Regions from separate parts of the Rothia sp. HMSC061D12 genome, predicted to be linked through region 1. Evidence: riboswitches for the same ligand, from Rfam matches in the RefSeq annotation. Region 1 holds a riboswitch; the other holds the start of a gene.
What was found. Region 1 has a riboswitch for S-adenosylmethionine ahead of HMPREF2682_RS08400 (methylenetetrahydrofolate reductase). Riboswitches for the same ligand answer to the same signal wherever they lie in the genome.
Positions count from the first base shown of each region.

Region 2: linked by a shared signal. The riboswitch ahead of HMPREF2682_RS08895 (ABC transporter ATP-binding protein) and the one ahead of HMPREF2682_RS08400 (methylenetetrahydrofolate reductase) in region 1 are both predicted to bind S-adenosylmethionine.

Region 1 is NZ_KV830310.1:88,973-96,796, reverse strand. Features, by position in the region: partial or broken gene HMPREF2682_RS08410 (ATP-binding cassette domain-containing protein) at 1-923, opposite strand, end outside; gene HMPREF2682_RS09315 (radical SAM protein) at 1,004-2,008, opposite strand; SAM riboswitch class I at 2,713-2,829, shown strand; gene HMPREF2682_RS08400 (methylenetetrahydrofolate reductase) at 2,947-3,852, shown strand; gene metE (5-methyltetrahydropteroyltriglutamate--homocysteine S-methyltransferase) at 4,004-6,331, shown strand; gene HMPREF2682_RS08390 (MFS transporter) at 6,848-7,824, shown strand, end outside.
Region 2 is NZ_KV830311.1:119,477-127,300, reverse strand. Features, by position in the region: gene HMPREF2682_RS08905 (ABC transporter permease) at 81-923, opposite strand; gene HMPREF2682_RS08900 (aliphatic sulfonate ABC transporter substrate-binding protein) at 923-1,987, opposite strand; gene HMPREF2682_RS08895 (ABC transporter ATP-binding protein) at 2,070-2,906, opposite strand; SAM riboswitch class I at 2,911-3,007, opposite strand; SAM riboswitch class IV at 3,183-3,291, shown strand; gene HMPREF2682_RS08890 (LLM class flavin-dependent oxidoreductase) at 3,405-4,832, shown strand; gene HMPREF2682_RS08885 (YchJ family protein) at 4,954-5,397, shown strand; gene HMPREF2682_RS08880 (hypothetical protein) at 5,612-6,295, opposite strand; gene HMPREF2682_RS08875 (NCS2 family permease) at 6,438-7,824, opposite strand, start outside.

The DNA of each region.
Region 1 (7,824 bases):
TTAGAAGTTTTTATCTCAGAGGCATGGTCGTAAGTATCAGAGTCGCATACCCTTCGGAATTGCTGAACAGATAATGCTCCATTAATAATCTGACCAAATGAATATCCCACCTCTTGGGTCGCGTTAACACAGGCAATAATTCCAATCAGCGATCCGGCCACATACGATATATCGGCTCCTGAATCCACAAGGAAGTACAGGGACGCAAAAAGTAAGACAGAGCAGAGTAGCCCTGCAACTATGGAGACAATTCCTCTAACACTTTCAAGGCTCAATTCCCTACCGACTGCCCGACGTCGCCAGGACGCTACGCGTTGCGAGAAAAATCGGGAGGCTCTCATGAGGTGAAGTTCTTGGGCTCGTCTCTGAGCCATCAGATTGTCTAGATAGTAGTTCTCTGCCCGATAATCCTCGTACATTAGGGTGTAGATAGCGTAATCACGTTTAGCGAGAATCACCATTGCAATGGCTAGGGGCAATGAACACAGTGCCGCAAAAATTGCTGCCACAATGCTGACGTTCGCGATATTAAGACAGAGAAGTAACACCATTGCGAAGGCACTCACCAGTGTCATAACTGACATGGTGTGAACCTGCAATTCCTGTTTCGATATTGCCTCTCTAGCAGCACGTATATCTTCCTGCGATTTTGTGCTACCTATATTAGACAACGGAAATGTAGATAACCTGTTATTTAACATGCAGTGAACCCGATAGTTCACCTTTGACTTGAGGATCAGCATGTTACTTATTACCCAACGTTGAGCAATAATATTAATTCCAACAACAATGGCAAGCACAACAATATAAATCCAGGCCGCGCCACCATTTGAACCGCTCAAGGCTGATACTGTATTACCAATCAGCAAGGACTGGCTCAGGGGAATGCAGGCTATGACGGCTAGTGATAGGGCGGCGCTCACTAGGGTCCCAGGACAGGTTTTCCAGGCTAGGCGGAAAGACCAGAGTATAGAAGAAAATAGATTTTTCATTCTCACCACGCTCACAAAGTCATATTGAATTCATCTTTAAGCATCAAAATAACTGAATTGATGGCTTCCCGTTGTGACAACTTATTACAATCCAAGTAGCCACACTGAACCCATGACTTTTCATAAGCTGCAGGATTATACCCATCAATAACATTTCCAACCTCCATCGATTGCTGGCCGGCACTGTCCCAGCAACTATACAATTTTCCAGAGGATGTCAAGACTACCCCTTCTGGCTGGTACCCTAATTCAGACCTTGGGGTTCGACATGTTGAACAATAGCCACTATGCCCAGGGCGAGATACTTTGAAACCTTTCTTCACTGCAACCCTATACGCATTAACATATTTATCAATATATTCATTCGACTCCTTAATAGAATCATGATACATATTTGTATTGTCAATAAGTGCGAAATAAATCGACATGTTATTAGGATGACCAAGATTTATATACAGGTCATCAAGAAGACTCTCTATAGAATTAACGCTTACACTAGTTACATTTATCCTAATGCTTACATAAAAGTCTTCTTGCAGAAGTAGACAAATCGAATCAACAATCTTTCGATAGCTACCCCACCCCGACTTGGTTTTTCTGTACATATTATGCACATCCTCAGAACCATCTAATGTAATCTGAATGGTGTAACAATCTATCATTTTCAAATACTTTATATTTTCTTCATTGATTAACACACCATTGGTTACCAGAAAACTCCCATTAATCGGCATAAACCCACTAAGGCATCGGTGAAACTCGAGAATATCTTTTATATACAAAAGGGGCTCGCCGCCCAAGTAAGTCACAGAAAATTCAGACTTTCTCATGTCTCTGGCATACCCAGCAAGAAAGCTAGCCATCTGCTCCGTGGTAATTGTCTTATTCCGTTTATTTTGGGGACGGAGTCCATTAGAATCTATCTGATAGCAATACGAGCAAGTCAAATTACATGCGAAACCTGGATGATACGTTACAGAAAGCGCCTCGTTAGAATCTTTCTTTAGTCGGCTCATGGATAATAGTCTATCCAGCACCCATGGACTCAAACACGTCCGACCATTAGCAGTAACTAACAAGCGAGGCACAATAAAATAATTGCCTTTATACTCCACGAGGGAAATCCGGTTTCCCCTTTTAGCCCACACCTGACCCATGACCGATAACTCCTTTGTATTTTGGTTGGAACCGTAGCCCTGCTTCCACCCATCAGACTAAACGCAACGGATGGAAGCAGGGGTAATTCACTTTCTACTGCGGCCTCTGTCCCGGACGCGGCATACGGCCACCGCAACGACCGCCGCCTGCCGGAACAATTTCAATACCGAACAGATCGCACATGAACTTAATCATGAGAACTCCTCGAAGAGTAGTTAATGAAGTACGGCTGTACTTCTGCCAGCTAACTTTACCCCTCAATGAAATTTAAAACACGCATATCCGCGCGTGTCCAAGAATATTATGCGAATGTCGCTACGGTAGCTCCAGACACCCAGGGGTCAGCCAGCAGCTCTACCCGCCTCCTGCTCCTGTAGAGGAGAAGAAGTCCCAGACACCCAGGGGTCAGCCGACAGCTCTACCCGCAACGCCCCCAGCACCCTTCGTCATAGTCAGTCATATTAAGTTCATATTTCTCCCCAATGTCATGTCCAGAAATATTAGGACATCAACCGCCGCATCCCTTGCACACCCTCGGAGGCAGTGGGTAGAGTGAAAGCGTTATCTATCAAGAGCGACCGAGAGATCTGGCTCGTAGACGTCGCAGCAACCTCGCCAGTATCCCCCACCGTCACGGTGCAGGGTACGGACAAGGTGCTCCCGCCAGAACCGATAGAGAAGAATACCCTTCGGCACCCCTTGATGAGTCGTACCCACAAACCGGTACAGCGCATCCTGCAGAAGAATTCACGCACCCTCCCGGTGCGTATCTATCGGGTGAACACGAAGGAAGGTTATGACGACAGTTCACCCGGCTCTTTCTTTTGAGCTATTCCCACCCCGCTCACACGCAAGCTGCGAGTCGCTACTCCACACCATTGCCGAGCTTGAGGGCACCAACCCCGACTACGTGTCAGTCACCTACGCCGGTGACGCGAAGCGCCGCCAGAAGACCCTGGCGCTGCTCGACCACCTGGTGCATGAAACCTCCCTCACCCCGCTGGCTCACCTGATTTGCGCAGGCCATTCAGTGCACGAGCTGGAGCGTGCAGTCCGCCTGATTCTGGGTCTGGGTGTGCGCGGTTTCCTGGCTCTTCGCGGTGATATTCAGGAAGGTCAGGTTTCTGAACTTCCTTTCGCCCGCTACCTGGTAGAGCTCATTCGCCGCGTGGAGCGTGAAGATTTCGCCCACCTGGCAGCTGGCAAGGTGTCGATTGGTGTGGCGGCATACCCGCAGAAGCACCCCGAGTCCGCATCCCTGCTGCAGGATATTGAGATTCTGCTGTCCAAGCAGCGTGCCGGCGCGGATTTCGCGATTACTCAGGTGTTCTTTGAGGATGAACGCTATAGCGCCCTGGTCGATTCGGCGCACCTGGCAGGCGTGGATATTCCGATTATTCCGGGCATCATGCCGGTAACCTCGCTGAAGCGCCTACAGAACCTCTGCCAGATGGCGGGCATGGAAGTCCCGACGGACCTCGCCTACGCCCTAGAGACGGCGACCAGCAACGCAGAGTTGCACCGCATCGGCGTGGATTACGCGCTGAACCAGTGCCGCGCCGTGATGGATGCGGGCGCACCGGGCCTGCACTTCTTCACCTTCAACGAGCATGCGGCGGTGCTGGACGTTCTGGACCAGCTGGACCTACCCCGATACAGCAACCGTTTCTCTCAGCCGCTGAGCGAACTGGAATACGCCTAACCCAACCCGTAACGCTCCTTGTCGGATGCGTTCCCATTGTCTCCCCCGCAAATATTCCGGGAGTTACAACCTCCGTTTCACCGCCCACCGCTGGGTGGCGAAATACCGGAACTGACTCCCCTATCTATCCCCAGTAAAGGAAAAAATTATTATGTCGAACACCGCATTCCCCGCCGCAACTATTGTTGGTTACCCCCGCGTGGGCCGCTTCCGTGAGCTGAAGAAGGCTCAGGAGGCTTTCTGGAAGGGCAAGGCCACCCTGCAGGAGCTGCAGGACACCGCCGCAGACGTGCAGCGCACCTACTTCGAGCGCGTGACCGCCGCCGGTCTGAAGGCTGACAACTACTCGATTCCGGCAACCTTCTCCTACTACGACCAGGTGCTCGACGTTGTTCGCCTGTTCACCCTGGTTCCCGAGCGTCTGGCTGAGGCTAAGGATGCACGCGGCCTGCTGGATCTGCCCGGCTACTTCGCACTGGCGCGCGGTACCGAGACCCTGCCTCCTCTGGAGATGACTAAGTGGTTCGACACCAACTACCACTACCTGGTGCCCGAGATTGGTGCCGGCACCGAGATTAAGCTGAACCTTGAGGCTATTGACGAGCAGCTCGAGGTAGCAAAGCAGGCTGGCGTGAAGGTTCGCCCGCAGATTGTTGGCCCGCTGACCCTGCTGCTGGGCGCTAAGGCTGAGCAGGGTTCCGCTGAGGACTTCTCCCCCGTTGACCGTCTGGATGAGTTCGTTGCCGCGTACGCTCAGGTGCTGGAGCAGCTGGCTGAGCGCGGTGTTGAGTGGGTTCAGCTGGACGAGCCGGGCCTGACCGTGGACCGTGCCGACAACGCAAAGGTTGCGCAGCTGGCTGAGCGCACCTACCGTGCCCTGGCTGCCGGCGAGAAGCGCCCGCAGATTCTGGTGACCAGCCCCTACGGTTCTCTGCGTGAGAACCTGCCGGCACTGCTGGGTACCGGTATTGAGGCTCTGCACCTTGACCTGGTGCACGGCGTGTACTCGAAGGCTGAGCTGGAGTCCGTTTCTGCCGCCGGCGTGCACCTGGTTGCCGGTGTTGTGAACGGCCGTAACGTGTGGCGTGCCGATGTTCGCGCGGCTCTGAAGACTCTGGAGGCGCTGCCCGGCGCATCCGAGGGTGCCGTGTCGGTGTCCTCCTCGACCTCCCTGCAGCACGTGCCGCACGACCTGGCTCTGGAAGACCCCGCCGAGGTTCCCGTGGACGGCCTGGCATTCGCCGACCAGAAGGTTGCCGAGATCGCCCTGCTGGCTCGTGGCCTGGCCGAGGGTGAGGCTGCTGTTGAGCCGGAGCTGAAGGCTGCTGACGAGGCGCTGGCTCGCTTCGCCGCCGACCCGCGCAAGCACAACGACGAGATTCGTGCCCGCGCCGCAGCTGTAACCGCCGAGGACTTCGACCGTCCGACCATTGACGTTCGCCGCGCGGCTCAGGCTGACCTGAACCTGCCGAAGCTGCCGACCACCACCATCGGTTCCTTCCCCCAGACTGCTGAGATTCGCCGCCACCGTGCGGAGGCTCGTGCGGGCAAGATTTCCGCTGAGGAGCTGAACGGCTTCCTGCGTGACGAGATTGCCTCGGTCATCAAGCTGCAGGAGGAGCTGGGCCTGGACGTGCTGGTTCACGGTGAGGCTGAGCGTAACGACATGGTTCAGTACTTCGCCGAGAACTTCGACGGTTTCGCAACCACCCGCCACGGCTGGGTTCAGTCCTACGGTTCGCGTTGCACCCGCCCCTCGATCCTGTTCGGTGACGTGAAGCGTCACGGCGAGGGTCTGCGCGGTGAGGCATTCACCGTGCCGTGGAGCTCCCACGCACAGTCACTGAGCGACAAGCCCGTCAAGGGCATGCTCACCGGCCCCGTGACGATTCTGGCGTGGTCCTTCGTGCGTGACGACCAGCCGCGCCGCGAGACCGCTAACCAGGTGGCTCTGGCTCTTGCCGACGAGATTGCCGACCTGGAGGAGGCAGGCATCCGCATCATTCAGGTGGACGAGCCGGCTCTGCGTGAGCTGCTGCCCCTGCGCCGCGATGAGCAGCCGCAGTACCTGGACTGGTCGGTGAACTCCTTCCGCCTGGCAACCAGCGCGGTGAAGGACTCCACCCAGATTCACACCCACCTGTGCTACTCGGAGTTCAACGAGATTATCGACTCGATTAACGCTCTGAACGCCGACGTGACCAGCATCGAGGCGGCTCGTTCGCACATGGAGCTGCTGGCTGACATTCCGGAGAGCTTCGTTTCCGGTCTGGGCCCGGGCGTGTGGGACATCCACTCCCCGCGTGTTCCTTCGCAGGATGAGATTGAGTCCCTGCTGAAGGCTGCGATTGGTTACGGCACCATTGCTGACCTGTGGGTGAACCCTGACTGTGGTCTGAAGACTCGTGATTACGAGGAGACCAAGCAGTCTCTGCGTCACCTGGTGGATGCCACCAAGGCGATTCGCGCATCCCTCTAGGAGGCGCCTCTTGGCTCCGCTGCCTGCTGCGGGTTGACCGGATGATGGTTTGCTCGCGGTAACCTGCGGCAGGTGGCGGCTGTTCGGCTTCGAGCCGGTATGCGTACCGACTGTATGCCGAGCTTTTGGGGATAGATAACGGGCCCGCCCGTACAGTTTTTCTTCTGCACTGTACGGGCGGGCTTTTCTGTGCTGTTTTAGGGCACCGATTTAGTGGTGTTTAAGTGGTTTTTATTTGAACTTAGGGTATAAATTACTCTAAATTTAAGTGTGGTCTGACCAAAACACATACTTACTCAACAGAGAAAGTATTTATATTCATTACACGGCTTGAGGCAATGTTGCCCAGTAGACAGACCTACATCACACAGATTGCGCACTTCCCCGTCATTCCAGGATAAAAACAGTATTTATAGAACAATCGCTCTGAATATCCGTTCACCCTTGTGAACAATCCGATGAAAATATGCCCATCGGATTAGCATTTTTATGAGAATTCGTTTTTAGAATTCCAGCATGACTACTACCACTTCATCAAAGAAGAAGAAGGGTTCTGTACCCCGCTGGCTCGCAATTCCGGCACCCAAGCCTCAACTGAGCGAGGCTGAAGTTAATGCAAAGTACCCGCGCATGCGTCTGCAGGTTTTCATGGGTATTTTCATCGGTTACGCGACCTTCTACCTGATTCGTAACAACGTCCCGCTGGTCACCCCGATTCTGACCAAGGAACTTGGCTTCAGCAACGCCGCAATTGGTGCGCTGTCCACCGCACTGCTGCTGGCTTACGGCTTCAGCAAGTTCTTCACCGCAATGATTTCTGACCGCTCGAATGCGCGTCTGTTCCTGCCCATCGGTCTGGTGCTCTCGGGTGTTGCCAACATCCTGCTGGCGCTGACCGGTTACATGGGTGAAGGCGCGGGCGCGGCGGGCTACGGTGCGGCTATCGCCTCCATCATGGCGACCATTATGGTCTTCAACGGCATCTTCCAGGGCATGGGTTGGCCTCCCTCGGGTCGTGTGCTCGTGAACTGGTTCTCCACCAGCGAGCGCGGTACTAAGGTTTCGTGGTGGAACACCGCCCACAACGTTGGTGGCGCGCTGTCCGGTCTGCTGGTTGCTTGGGGCTTCTCCATGTTCGGCAAGACCTGGGAAGTTGCGTTCTGGTTCCCGGCTGTTATCAGCTTCGTTCTGGCTTTCGTGGCGTGGCTGCTGATCCGTGACAACCCCGAGGCCGAGGGTCTGCCCACCGTTGACGTGTACCGCAACGACCCGCACAAGGTTGAGTCCACCGCTGAGGATCGTGCAGAGTCCACCTGGACCACCATCCGTAAGCACGTGCTGACCAACTCGACCATGGTGTACCTGGCTCTGGCGAACGTGTTCGTGTACACCCTGCGTTACGGCGTGCTGGTGTGGGCACCGAAGTACCTGCACGATGTGCGCCACGCTTCCCTTGAGGGTGGTATTGCGGGCTTCTCGATTCTGGAGCTTGC
Region 2 (7,824 bases), on a different contig from region 1:
GATGATTAGCTCACCTTCAGGGAGCAACCACGCGGCGGACATCTCTCCTAAAACTCAGCGTGAACGCCGAGCCTTTTCTATTAGTTGCTGGGGTACTTTGCCTTCACCCAACGCTCGAATACGCCCACCAGCGCGTCGGTAATCTTACCGAGCACCGCCAGCGCCACGATGGCGAGCAGCAGACGGTCGGTACGGCCGTTGTTCTGCGAGTCAGTCAGCAGGTAACCCAGACCCATGGAGGCGCCCAGCAGCTCGGCGGCGACCAGGAACAGCCACGCCTGAGCCAGCGCCAGACGCAGACCCGAGACCACCGACGGCAGAACCGCGGGAAGCTGAACCGTGGTGAACAGGCGCAGACCCTTCAGGCCGAAGGCGCGTGCCGCCTCCACAAGCTTGGGGTCAACGTGCGCCAGAGCCGCAGAAACCGTGGTGTACACCGGGAAGAACGCACCGATAGCAACCAGGGTCACTTTGGAATTCTCGCCGATACCGATCCACAGCAGAAGCAGCGGAACCCACGCCAGGGACGGCACGGCACGCAGCGCACCAATGGTCGGTGCGGCAATCAGACGCACCGGCGCAGAGAGGCCAATCAGCGCACCCAGCACCAGGCCGAGCACGGCACCAATGCTGAAACCAATCAGCACACGCTGAGTGGAAATCGCCACGTGGCGGCCCAGCTCGCCGCGCTGCGCCAGCTCAATGCCAGCGCTGACCACGCGGTCGGGGGAGGGCAGCTGAACCTGGGTGAACACGCCGTTGGTGCTCAGGATGTACCAGAGGGCAATCAGCGCCAGGGGCAGAATCAGGCCCAGGTACTGCTTACCGGCGAACGGGTTCGACGGCAGCTTCACAGAAGTAGCACGCTTCTCGGCACGCTCAGCGCGAGCGCTGGAGGCGGCGCTAATCGTTGCGGCGGTCATTACTTCTCCACCGCCTTGGCAATCTTCTCGACAGCTGCGCTGTCAGCCTTCTTCGCGAACTGGTCGTCCACAATGCTGTTCAGCGCCTTGTCCACGTCGGACTGGGAGGGGACGTCGCCGGACTCAACCAGAATCGGGCCGACACCCTTCAGAACCTCAACCTGCTTAGCGCCCGGAACCGGGTCAATGTCCAGGTGGGTGCGCTCCATGACGACCTGGGCGGTCTCGTGCTTAATGCCGGACTCCTCCTCGACAATCTTCACTGCCTCTTCGGGGTTCTTCTTAGCCCAGGCGCGAGCGTACTCGTACACGTCTACAATGGTCTGTGCGGCGGTCGGGTTGGACTGAATGAACTTCTCGGTTGCGTTCAGGAAGCCGTAGGTGTTGAAGTTCAGGTTGCGGTAGAAGAGCACGTCGCCGCTTTCCACCTCGGCGGCAGCCATGATCGGGTCCAGGCCGCTCCACGCGTTGACCTGACCGTTATCCAGGGCGGTGCGGCCGTCGGCATGCTGCAGGTTCTGAATTGTCAGATCCGATGCGGAAATGCCCTCCTGCTTGAGTGCCTGCAGCAGCAGGAAGTAGGGGTCGGTACCCTTGGTCACGGCAACGGTCTTGCCCTTTAGGTCCGTTACCTTGGTGATGCCCGAATCCTTGCGGGTTACCAGAGCCGACCACTCCGGCTGAGAGTACAGGCTGATGACCTTGATGGGGGAGCCGTTAGCGCGTGCCAGCAGAGCCGCCGAACCGGCGGTCGAGCCGACATCAATATTGCCGCTACGCAGCGCCTCATTCGCCTTGTTCGAGCCGGCCGACTTGACCCACTCAACCTTCTTACCCTCGGCGGCAAGGGCGGTTTCAAGCCAGCCCTTCTTGCGGATAATCAGGGACAGCGGGTTGTAGGTCGCGTAGTCAATGGTCACGGTGTTCTGGTCGCCACCACCGGCAGCACCGGAGGCGTTAGCGGAACCGGAACCTTCACCGGCGCAGGCGCTGAGCAGAGTAGCAAAAGCGGCGGCTGCGGCAAGGGACTTGAGGGCGGTACGGCGAGACGGGGAGTAAGTCATGATGAAATCTTTTCGCTTCTGAAGATGATGATGTGTGGTGATGAGAATGCGTTACGCGGCAGAGCTGGTGTTGCCTGCAGATTTAGGCGTTATCTTCCACGCCGAGCTCAGCGAGCAGTTCGCTACGCAGCGCCGTGATCTCTGCATCGGCGCGGTCACGCGGGTGAGAACGGTCAACGGTCACAATGCGCTGGATGGTGGCGGGCGCCTCCGGGGTGTCCTTACCGAGGACGATCACCCGGTCAGAGAGATACAGCGCCTCTTCCACGTCGTGGGTGACCAGCAGAATCGTGGTCGGGTCCTGACGGTGCACGTCCAACAGCAAATCCTGCATGTTGATGCGGGTCAGCGCGTCCAGAGCACCGAAGGGCTCGTCGAGCAGCAGCACGCCGGGGTTGCGTGCGAGCGCTCGCGCCAGGGACACGCGCTGAGCCATACCGCCTGAAATTTCCTTGGGACGGTGGGTTGCGTATTCGCCCAGGCCGACCAGGTCGAGCAGGCGCGCTACGGATGCTGCGCCTTCAGATTTTTTGGTGCCCTGCGGCAGTCCGAGCGCCACATTGTCGGCGACGGTGCGCCAGGGGAGCAGGCGCGGTTCCTGAAAGCCGATAGCTACGCGGGGGTCGAGACCGGTTACCGCCTTCTCGCCGATACGCACGGTACCTGCGGTGATGCGGTTCAGGCCTGCTGCTGCACGCAGGAGAGTGGATTTGCCGCATCCGGAGGAGCCGATGACGGAGATAATCTCGCCGGGGGCTGCGGTGAAGGAGACTCCGCGAAGAACTTCGTGGGTTCCGCCGGGCACGGGGAAAGATTGTCCGACGTCTTCAAAGCTCAAGGGGACGGCGGCGGTGGATACGGCGTGGTGGCCGCTGTTTTCACTGGTGGGTGCGTCAGTTACTGCACTGTTGAGTGTCATGTCACTTCCATCGTTCCTGGCGTTAGCACCGGGGGCGGAAGAATCCGTGCCGGTTGCTGCGACGTCGTGGAGCCAGGTCTCTCAGTCGCTCTGGATGGTTTGCTCCTCCAACCCTATGGGCTGTGGCGTGCCTCAATCAACCCTACGGGCGCGTATGAATTTCTATGACTCTTTATTTCGCATTTATCACGAAATATTTCGGTTCTACGTCACAAAAAGATTTTTTCGTCACAAACGTGACCTCCCTCCCGCGCGCCCCGTACACTCAAACCACGAGATCATGAGTCCCGGCGCTAAGCTCTGGCTAGCCGGGCGGCAACCCTCTCCCGTAGCGGGGTGCCCCAGATGATGATCTGGCCTCAACGTTACGAGGCAAGTACGGCGCGAACGCGCCACCTGCACGAAGGCCACCACCGAACGCAGAAGGCATCAGGAGGCGGCGCGCGGGGTGCAGGGTACAAACCCGATCGTCCCCGATCATTCGCGAAAGGAAAATCGATGGCTGAGCAGAAGAAGCGCATCGTAGTTAACGCATTCGAAATGACCTGCATTGGTCACCAGAGCTTCGACCTCTGGCGTCACCCGCGCTCCCGCGCAACCGAGTACAACACCATCAAGTACTGGACTGACCTGGCTAAGACCCTTGAGCGCGGCCTGTTTGACGCCGTGTTCATCGCTGACGTTGTTGGTATCTACGACGTGTACAAGAACTCTGCCGCTCCCGCCATTGAGGGTGCCGCTCAGGTTCCCGTGAATGACCCCGCAACCCAGATTTCTGCAATGGCTGCAGTGACCGAGCACCTCGGCTTCGGTGTGACTGCTGCCGCTACTTTCGAGCAGCCCTACACCCTGGCTCGCCGCTACGCCTCCCTCGACCACCTCACCGAGGGCCGCGTCGGCTTCAACGTGGTGACTTCTTACCTGCCGTCGGCTGCTGAGAACCAGGGCCTGCCCACCCAGATTCCGCACGATGAGCGCTACGATATCGCTGACGAGTTCCTGGACGTCTGCTACAAGCTGTGGGAAGGCTCCTGGGAAGACGGCGCAGTCATCAAGGACCGCGAGCGCGGCGTCTACGCTGACCCCTCCAAGGTCCACCCGATTGGCCACAAGGGCAAGTACTTCTCCGTGCCCGGCATCTCCCTGACCGAGCCGAGCCCGCAGCGCACCCCCGTGATTTTCCAGGCTGGCGCATCCAGCCGCGGTCAGAAGTTCTCCGGTAAGCACGCTGAGGCTGTGTTCATCAGCGCCCTGCGCCCGGACCTGACCCGCGTTGTGACCGACCGTATTCGCACCGCTGCCGAGGAGCAGGGCCGTAGCCGCGACGACGTCAAGATCCTCGCAATGCTCTCCGTCATCGTGGATGAGACCGAAGAGAAGGCAAAGGCAAAGTACGAGGAGTACAAGAAGTACATCAACCTCGACTCTGCACAGGCTATCATCGGCGGCTGGTCCGGTGTTGACCTGTCCCAGTTCGACGAGGACGAGGTCCTGAACTACGTGCAGACCGAGTCGATTCAGTCCTTCCTGACCCCCTTCACCCTGCAGGCGAAGGACAAGAAGTGGACCCGCAAGGCCATCGCTGAGCACACCACCCTTGGCGGCATGGGCGATGTCATTGTTGGTGACCCGGTTCAGGTTGCTGACGAGCTGGAGCGTTGGATCGACGAGGGTGGCCTGGACGGCATCAACCTGGCATACCACGTCTCCCCGGGCTCCTTCGAGGACTTCATCGAGTACGTTGTTCCCGAGCTGCAGAAGCGCGGCCGCTACCGCACCGAGTACGAGGGCAACACCCTGCGTGAGAACATCTTCGGTAAGGGCCACACCAAGGTTGCTGACAGCCACCCGGCTGCTAAGTACCGCGGCGCATACGTGGGTAAGCCTTCCGCGGCTGACACCCCGGCTCGCGCGATCGCTGAATAAGCGTTGCCGCTGAAGCGTACCGTGTAGGTTCGCTCAAACTTAACGATTGAAAACAAGAACGCCCGTTCTGCTGGAGGATTTGTATCCCCGGCGGAGCGGGCGTTTCTTTATACTGGGTGGCATGACTGAACTGAACCAGGTTGAACTTAACCATGATGACCGCTGCCCCTGCTCGAGCGGCGAGGTGTACGGCGCCTGCTGCGGCAGGTTCCTGGGCGAGTTTGCCGCCTCCGGCACGCTGACTGCGCCTGCGCCGGAGCAGCTGATGCGCTCGCGTTTTACCGCGTTTGCGACGGGGGACGCGGCGTACCTGCTGGCGAGCTGGCATCCGAGTACCCGCCCGGCGACTCTGGAGTTGGAGGATGATATCCGCTGGTATCGCCTGGATATTCTGGGCGCTTCGGGTGGCCCCTTTGACGCCTCTGGTACGGTGGAGTTCGTTGCGTATTACCGTTCGGTGCCGGGCACGCCTGCGGAGGAGCGGGTGAAGGGCAACATGCATGAGCTGTCGCGCTTTGAGAAGGTGGGCGGCGCCTGGTTCTATGTGGATGGTGACGTCCGCTAACTCTAGCTCTCGCCGCCTCTGTCTCGTACAGGGTGTGGGCACATAAAGAAATGGCAGAATCATTCCGAAACCGGAACGATTCTGCCATTTCTTGTTTTAGCTAGCTTCTGTCTTTTAGAAGCTTTTCGAAGTCAACCTGAGATATCAGCCAGACCAAGCCAAGAGGCACGCTCTGCCCCAATAGCAGGAATCAAAATAGGGGATGCGGTCATAACTAAGAGGCCTTCCTGAAAACAGAATCTTGAAGAATGCGTTCTGCCTCAGCGGAACTTCGCGGATCCCCCAAATCTAGAAGATCTACCGCCACATGCAGGGGCAGAATATGGGGCGGGTCATCGCATTCACGCAAGATAACATTCGCTGAATCTGCGGACGCCGGAACCAGATTGTACAGAAAAATGATGTTCTCTAAATCCTGATGCGAGATATATGCATCAACCATTGAGCCGTACACCTGCGAAATATCGCTACTAATGCCGGTCAGCGACAACGCAGGGTCTTCCAAAATTGCAGGAATTTCAGCGGGAGGGGCTTGTAGGTGATGCACTTTCAACCCGCGGCGGGCTCGGTATCGTTCAACAGAAGCTGGACCCTGTTCCTGAATCGCTGAGGCGCGTTCTTTTGCCCTGCGGCGTTCCTCAGCAGATAGAACAGACAACTGCCCATCGCAGTAACGCGCCAAAGCGTTGAATGCTTCAAAAGAAATAGGGCGGCCAGCATTACTGCGGTGTGCTGCGGGAATGGCTTCGACAACCCAGCGGCTTCCCAACTTACGCCCCTGGAGCATTCCGCGTTCTAGGCGGGCGCGTACGCTTCGCTCTGAAACCTTAGCTTCTTGAGCATACTCTTGAACGGACATCATGGCAGAATCATACCGGAAACGGAATAATTCTGCCATGATTTTTCCTTGCACCCAGGCGCGATAAGGAACGTGTAAGAGCGAATCAGATACACAAAAGGCAGGTCCTTCGGCAGCTTGAAAACTTACGTTCTCAACCGCCTCGGGAACCTGCCCTCAGCAAATATGTGCTCCGTTGGACTTAGTGGGTCCAGCCGTTAATGATGCCCATACCGAAGTAAATCACGAACACTGCGGAGACCAGGTACATCAGCCAGTGCACGTCCTTGCCGCGGCCCTGCACCAGGCGAATGAAAGTGTAGGACACGAAGCCTGCACCGATACCGTTCGCAATCGAGTACGACAACGGCATGAAGATAATGGTCAGGAACGCCGGGATGCCCAGGCCCCAGTCGGTCCAGTCAATGTTCACGGCCTGGCGAATCATCAGGAAGCCGACCACGACCAGAGCCGGGGCGACCGCCTCGAAGGGAACGATGGTGACCAGCGGCGAGATGAAAATCGCCAGCAGGAACAGCACACCGGTCACAATGTTCGCAAAACCGGTGCGTGCACCCGCACCAATACCGGTAGCGGACTCCACGAAAATCTGGTTCGCCGAACCGGACGCGCCACCACCGACAACGGAACCGAAAGCGTCCACGAGCAGGACCTTGTCGATGTCCTCAACCTTGCCGTCCTTCATGGTGCCAGCCTCGGCGGCAAGACCCACCGAAACGCCCATCGCGTCGAAGAACACGGACAGCAGAATGGTGAACACCAGCAGCGACGCAGCCAGCGGGCCGATGTGGGTAAACGCGCCGAACAGGTCAGCGGAACCGATGAGGGAGAAGTTCGGGGTGGTGAACTTCATGTCAGCCAGGGAGGGCACGTTCAGGGACCAGCCAGTTGCAGCCTTCTGCACGGAACCGGAGGGGACAACCGCCTCCAGAATCAGGGACAGCGCGGTGGATGCGAGCACACCCCACAGGATCGCGCCCTTCACGTTACGGATGAACAGGGCGATGGTGAAGAACAGGCCGAAGAGGAAGACGAGGGTGGGCCAGCCGAGCAGGTGACCGCCCGCGCCGAGGCTCACCGGAACGGTGGTGCCAGCTGCGTCAGGCATGCGGCGGATAATGCCGGAGTCGACCAGACCGATAAAGGAAATGAAGAAGCCGATACCGACCACAATCGCGGTCTTGAGCGACTCGGGGACCGCCTCAAAAACCGCGGTACGGAAGCCGGTGAGCACCAGAACGGTCATGATCAGACCGGCAAGAACGACCAGGCCCATGATGTCTGCCCAGGTCAGGTTCGGGGTGGTGGCAATGGTGGAGGCGAGCAGCGCATTCACGCCGAGGCCTGCCGCCATGGCGAAGGGCTGCTTGGCGATAACACCCATGAGGATGGTCATCACGCCGGCAACCAGCGCGGTCACAGCCGCGACGGGTGCGATACCGAGGGTGCGTTCGGATGCGTCAGCACCGGTACCGATGACGAGGGGGTTCAGCACCACGATGTAGCTCATGGCGAAGAATGCGGCGAGGCCACCGCGGAATTCTGCGGCGATGGAGGAGCCGCGTTCG